2 regions of the Pararhizobium sp. P1_E7 genome follow, and region 2 is predicted to be linked to the other one. Evidence: predicted binding sites of a transcription regulator. Region 2 holds the regulator's gene; the other holds the start of a gene.
What was found. The regulator HrcA, encoded in region 2, represses chaperone genes, less so after heat shock. The targets are predictions, from matches to a motif close to GTTAGCACTCNCNNNNNGNGAGTGCTAAC.
Positions count from the first base shown of each region.

Region 1: a site for HrcA is predicted at 1,746-1,774, ahead of groES (co-chaperone GroES). Genes of this name have one in related genera too.

Region 1 is NZ_JBFUBH010000015.1:49,122-52,531, forward strand. It holds gene groL (chaperonin GroEL) at 1-1,322, opposite strand, end outside; gene groES (co-chaperone GroES) at 1,391-1,687, opposite strand; gene AC1D17_RS16110 (hypothetical protein) at 1,966-2,181, shown strand; gene AC1D17_RS16115 (TIGR01459 family HAD-type hydrolase) at 2,305-3,153, shown strand; gene AC1D17_RS16120 (bifunctional riboflavin kinase/FAD synthetase) at 3,201-3,410, shown strand, end outside.
Region 2 is NZ_JBFUBH010000011.1:114,822-118,231, reverse strand. It holds gene AC1D17_RS14400 (D-arabinono-1,4-lactone oxidase) at 1-266, shown strand, start outside; gene AC1D17_RS14395 (low molecular weight protein tyrosine phosphatase family protein) at 277-597, shown strand; gene grpE (nucleotide exchange factor GrpE) at 666-1,280, opposite strand; gene hrcA (heat-inducible transcriptional repressor HrcA) at 1,396-2,475, opposite strand; gene rph (ribonuclease PH) at 2,780-3,410, shown strand, end outside.

The sequences.
Region 1 (3,410 bases), on a different contig from region 2:
ATGCTGATACCGGCGGTCTGATCGTCGTTTGCGCCCTTGAGGTCGAGAACGATCGAGGCACGCAGCAGAGCCGTACCACCACCAGGAACGATACCTTCCTGAACGGCAGCGCGCGTTGCGTTCAGCGCGTCGTCGATACGGTCCTTCTTTTCCTTGACTTCGATTTCAGTCGCACCGCCGACGCGGATGACGGCAACGCCGCCAGCGAGCTTGGCAAGACGTTCCTGCAGTTTCTCGCGGTCGTAGTCGGACGTGGTTTCTTCGATCTGACCCTTGATCTGGGCAACGCGGCCTTCGATCTCGGCCTTCTTGCCATGACCGTCGACGATCGTGGTGTTTTCCTTGGTGATCGAAACCTTCTTCGCACGGCCGAGCATTTCGAGCGTGACGTTTTCCAGCTTGATGCCGATATCTTCGGAGATGACCTGGCCACCGGTCAGGATGGCGATGTCTTCGAGCATGGCCTTGCGGCGATCGCCGAAGCCCGGAGCCTTGACGGCAGCAATCTTCAGGCCGCCACGCAGCTTGTTGACAACGAGGGTCGCAAGCGCTTCGCCTTCGACGTCTTCCGAGATGATCAGGAGCGGCTTGCCGGTCTGAACGACGGCTTCGAGAACCGGGAGCATGGCCTGCAGGTTGGAGAGCTTCTTCTCATGGAGAAGGATGTAGGCGTCTTCCAGCTCGGCAACCATCTTTTCCGGGTTGGTCACGAAGTAAGGCGACAGGTAGCCGCGGTCGAACTGCATGCCTTCGACGACTTCGAGTTCGGTGTCTGCGGTCTTGGCTTCTTCAACCGTGATGACGCCTTCATTGCCGACCTTCTGCATCGCGTCAGCGATGTACTGGCCGATTTCCTTTTCGCCGTTGGCGGAGATCGTGCCGACCTGGGCCACTTCTTCCGAAGTGTTGATCTTCTTGGCCTTCGCAACGATGTCCTTGACGATGGCGGCGACTGCGAGGTCGATACCGCGCTTCAGGTCCATCGGGTTCATGCCGGCTGCAACGGCCTTGCCGCCTTCGCGAACGATAGCCTGGGCGAGAACGGTTGCCGTCGTGGTGCCGTCGCCGGCGATGTCGTTGGTCTTCGAAGCAACTTCGCGGACCATCTGGGCGCCCATGTTTTCGAACTTGTCTTCGAGTTCGATTTCCTTGGCGACGGAAACGCCGTCCTTGGTGATGCGCGGTGCGCCGAACGACTTGTCGATGATGACGTTACGGCCCTTAGGACCCAGCGTTACCTTCACTGCGTCTGCGAGGATGTCGACGCCGCGCAGCATCTTTTCGCGCGCGGTACGGCCGAACTTAATTTCTTTGGCTGCCATGTTAAAAACTCCCGGGCTGATGCCCAATTGGTTTTATGGAAAGTGGAAAAGGTAGGAACCGGCTCAGATCAGCCGATAACGCCCATGATGTCGGCTTCCTTCATGATCAGAAGGTCTTCGCCGTTGAGCTTGACTTCGGTGCCCGACCACTTGCCGAACAGAACGCGGTCGCCAGCCTTGACGTCGAGAGCGATGAGAGCGCCCTTGTCGTCACGGGTGCCGGTGCCGACAGCGACGATTTCGCCTTCCTGCGGCTTTTCCTTGGCGGTATCCGGAATGATGATGCCGCCCTTGGTCTTTGCTTCAGACTCGACACGGCGTACGACGACGCGGTCATGCAGCGGGCGGAAATTGGTGCTTGTCATTGTCTAATCCCTCGATCAAATGACTTCACGGATCGTCTCTGCGATCCGCTGGATGGATGTTAGCACTCCTATTGCTTGAGTGCTAGCGGCTTGCAGATAGGGGTGGCCGCCGATTGAGTCAAGGACAGGCCGGCAAGATTTCTTTGCGGCCGGAAAATGGCTGATTTGGTTTCCGTTGTTTCCGTTTTTTTCGTCTAGTTCGCCGATGGGGTCTGCGAATGCCCCACGAGGCATGATGCCATCACGTCGCGTCCAGTCCCTCGAAAAGGACGTAAATCATGGCCTCGTATAACACTATCTCTACGGAAAACCTCGGGGTGGGCCGCTTTGTGGCAGGACCGGTTTCCATGCCTTTGCCGGTCTGGCAGACCTTCCAGCTGCCACCATTCTGGCTGGCGCTTCTGGCAGCCTTCGCGCTCTCTCGCTTCAAGCGTGGCGTCGTGACAACCGTTGCCATCCGCGCGGCCGCCGGTTGGCTGATCCGCAGCTTTTAGCGGTTTCGCCGAATTCTGCGCCGGAAACCTTGGAATTCAGCCGCCATTTTCCGGATGGAGACTTGTGTTTTTAACGCCTGCCTGCGATGTCACCCCGACCATTTTTTTCTGCGGGAAGCCAGCATGGCCGTTCGGATCAACAGTTTTCGCGACATTGCAAGCCGTTATGATGTCGTTCTGTGCGATGTCTGGGGCGTGCTGCACAATGGGGTCGAGGCTTTCAAGGGGGCTTGCGAGGCGCTGACTGAAGCGCGCGCCAAGGGGCTGACCGTCGTTCTCATCACCAATTCGCCGCGCCCGCATCCCGGCGTCATCGTCCAGATCCGCGGCCTTGGCGTGCCGGACAGCGCCTATGACCGTATCGTCACTTCCGGCGATGTCACCCGTGCGCTGATCTCTGCCGGCCCGAAGAAGATCTATTTCATCGGCGCCGAAAAGGATCTGCCGCTGCTTGAGGGCCTGGGCGTCAGCATGGTCTCGTCCGAGGAAGCCGAAATCGTTGTCTGCGCCGGCTTTTTCGACGACGAAACCGAGACTGCCGACGACTATCGCGCAACGCTTTCCGGTCTCGCCAAGCGCAAGGTGCCGTTCATCTGCGCCAATCCGGATCTGGTCGTCGAGCGCGGCCACAAGCTGATCCCCTGCGCCGGCGCGATCGCCAAGGTCTATGAGGAACTCGGCGGCGAAACCCGGATTTCGGGAAAACCCTATGTACCGATCTATCGCGCGTCGCTGTCGGAAGCCAAGGCCGTTCGCGGCGGGCTCGACCTGTCGCGGGTGATCGCGGTCGGCGACGGCATGCCGACGGATGTCAGGGGCGCCCAGGATTTCGGTCTCGATGTGCTTTATATTAGCGCTGGCATCCACGCGGCCGAATATATGGTGGTTGAGAAGACCGACGAAGCCAAGCTGACGGCATTCCTGAAAAACGAGGGTGCCACGCCGAAATGGTGGATGCCGAGACTGGCGTGACGGATTGGGCTTGATCGACCTGCACTAGAGAAGACTGGCTAACGGATATGACGGTTTTTCATCGCAACGAGACCCGCGAACCTCTGCCACAGGCGCTACGCGGCGGTGTCATCGCCATCGGCAATTTCGATGGCGTGCATCGCGGCCATCAGTCCGTGCTCAACCGGGCATTGGAAGAAGCGCGGGCGCGCGGCGTTCCGGCCCTGGTTCTGACATTCGAGCCGCACCCGCGCAGCGTCTTTCGTCCGGACCAGCCG
Region 2 (3,410 bases):
GCTGGATCAGCCCGTTCTTCGAACAGGATTCGATCACGCTGTCGGTCTCGGGCCAACCGGGCACGGACTACTGGAACTACCTGAAGGATGTCGACGATATCCTGCGCCAGTTCGGCTCACGCCCGCATTGGGGCAAGCTGCATTTCATGGGTAGCGAGGACGTGACGGCGCTTTATCCACGCGCCGGAGATTTCCGGGCACTTCGGAACAAGCTCGATCCGGAAGGGCGTTTTTTGAACGACCATCTGAAGCAGTTGTTCGGGTGACGAAAACCTCGTGAAAAACGTCCTGTTCATCTGCAGCCAGAACAAGTTGCGCAGCCCGACTGCCGAGCAAGTGTTCGCAAATTGGCCCGGCATCAAGGTTTCTTCCGCCGGAACGAACAACGACGCGGAAAATCCGCTAACACCCGAGCAAATCGAATGGGCCGACATCGTCTTCGTTATGGAGAAATCACATCGCAACAAGGTCCAGACAAAGTATAGAGCCCATCTGAACCGAAAACGGCTTATCTGCCTTCATATTCCGGATGAATATGAGTTTATGGACCCACATCTTATCGAGCTGTTGAAAGCAAAAGTGCCGAGTCATTTATGAGGCGATAAGCACGGTGTCAGAACGGTCTAGAATTTAGCCATCCTGACACCGTTTCTCATGAAATTGAATCAAGCGGCCGGTGGTTCTTCCGCAGCGACGATTTTCGGGCCGCCCTTGGCGACGCCGACCATGGCGGGGCGCAGCACGCGTTCGCCGATGGTGTAGCCGGCCTGAACGACCTGGACGACGGTGTTGTTGGGGACTTCCGCATTCGGAATTTCGAACATCGCCTGATGGAAGTTCGGGTCGAACTTCTGGCCGACCGGCTCCAGCTTCTGCACGCCATGACGTTCCAGCGCCGACAGCATGGCGCGTTCGGTCATCTCGACGCCTTCGATCAATGCGTTGAAGCCGGCATCGCCTGCTTCGCGGGCTTCGGCCGGAATGGCATCGAGCGCGCGGCGCAGGTTGTCGGAGACGGCGAGCATATCGCGGGCAAAGCCGGCGACGGAATAGGATTTTGCATCCTTGACGTCGCGCGCGGTGCGGCGGCGCAGGTTATCCATTTCAGCGGCAAGGCGCAGATAGCGGTCGCGCATGTCAGCGGCTTCGGCCTTGGCAAGCTCCAACGGATCCGGCTCGGAAACGGCTGAGTCGACCTGTTCAGCGGCGGCTTCGGCATAAGCGGCCGCTGCTTCGTCCGCGTTCGCTTCAGCACCGTGTTTGTTCATATCGTCGGTCATGACGGTCTCCGGAATGTCAACATGTCTAGGATTTGGTGTCGATATCGAGCTTTGAAGCCGAAAAATCAAGGGTGCAATCGAACGCTGCCGGAAAAACCGGCTTTCTTCCGGCCGGTTATCGCGACAAACGCGACATCAATTGCGCCGTATAGTCCACCATTGGCACGATGCGCGAGTAATTCAGCCTGGTCGGGCCGATCACCCCGACGGCTCCGACGATCTTGTCGTCGCCATCCTTGTAGGGCGCAACGATCAGCGACGAACCGGACAGCGAGAACAGCTTGTTCTCCGAGCCGATGAAGATTCGCACCCCCGGCCCGCTTTCGGCCAGATTGAGGATTTCGATCAGGCTGTCCTTTTTTTCCAGGTCATCGAACAGCATGCGAAGGCGATCGACATCCTCGGCACCGGCCAGCCCCTCGAGAAGATTGGCACGGCCGCGCACGATCAGCTGCGTCGGCTTGTCATCCGCCTCGCTGCCCGACCAGATGGCGAGGCCGCGCTCGACCAGGTCCTGGCTCAGCGTGTCGAGTTCGCGCCGCACGGTTTCCTTGACCTTCTCTAGCTGACCGCGCACTTCGGGCAGCGTCTGCCCGGCGAGATGCGCATTCAGGAAATTGGCCGCTTCCGTCAACTGTGAGCTGGTAACGCCGGCCGGAAGCTCGATGATGCGGTTTTCCACCTGGTCATGCTCGCCGACGAGGACCGCGAGCGCCTTGGTCGGCGCCAGCCGGACGAATTCTACATGCCGCAGCACCGGATCGTTCTTGGCGGTAATCACCAGCCCTGCGCCACGCGACATGCCCGACAGCATCTGGCTCGCCTCGGTCAGCAGCGTTTCAACAGGCTGGTCGCGGTCGGCGCGGCGCACATGCCGGTCGATCGAAGCGCGATCCTCGGCGGAGAGGTCGCCCACCTGCATGAAGGCATCGACGAAGAAACGCAGGCCATTCTGCGTCGGCAGGCGCCCGGCGCTGATATGCGGGGAGTAGATCAGGCCAAGGTCTTCGAGATCGCTCATGACGTTGCGCACGGAGGCCGGTGACAGCGACATCGGCAAGATGCGCGACAGGCTGCGGGAGCCGAGCGGTTCGCCGCTTTCCAGATAGCTTTCCACAATGCGACGGAAGATTTCGCCCGACCGCTCGTCGAGCGCCATCAGCCTTTCCTGCATTGCAGATCTATCCAGCACCATTCGAACGCGAAACCCATATTGTCGAAGTCAATTGAAATATAGTGATCCCGGTTCGGATAGCAAAAGGGAAATTGGCCGGAAAGCCCGCCGCATAGCGGCTTTTCACTCTTTTAGCGCAAATGATTTCCCTTCCGGCAGAATGGCTGGCTGAAACCGGCCGTCCGCAGCGTCGGCCGGCTTGCACGATGGTTCGGCATCGCTCTGCGCCGGCCTTCTTTGGGCCCGGCCGGTTTGAGCCAACAGAATTGCTTCCGTTTGAAGATGAAAGGCTCTAGAAGGCTGACAAACATCACAGGAGTTCATGATGCGGCCCTCCGGCAGAAAAACCGACCAGATGCGCAAGGTTTCCTTCGAGCGCAACGTTTCCAAGCACGCAGAAGGATCCTGCCTCGTCAAGTTCGGCGACACGCATGTGCTGGTGACGGCAAGCCTGGAAGAAAAGACGCCGCCATGGCTGCGCAACAGCGGCAAGGGCTGGGTCACCGCCGAATACGGCATGCTGCCGCGCGCCACCGGCGAGCGCATGAAGCGCGAGGCAGCCTCCGGCAAGCAGAGCGGCCGCACCCAGGAAATCCAGCGGCTGATCGGCCGTTCGTTGCGCGCTGTGGTCGACCTGCAGGCGCTGGGCGAGCGTCAGATCTCGATCGACTGCGACGTTATCCAGGCTGATGGCGGTACCCGTACCGCCTCTATCACCGGCGCCTGGATTGCACTACGCGATTGCCTCGCCTGGATGGAAGCCCGCAACATGATCAAGGTGGAAAAGGTCCTCAAGGACCATATCGCTGCGATCTCCTGCGGTATCTTCGCCAACCAGGCGGTGATCGATCTCGACTATCTGGAAGACTCCGCCGCTGAAACCGATGCCAATTTCGTCATCACCGGCTCGGGCGGCATCGTGGAAATCCAGGGTACGGCAGAAGGCAAGCCCTTTT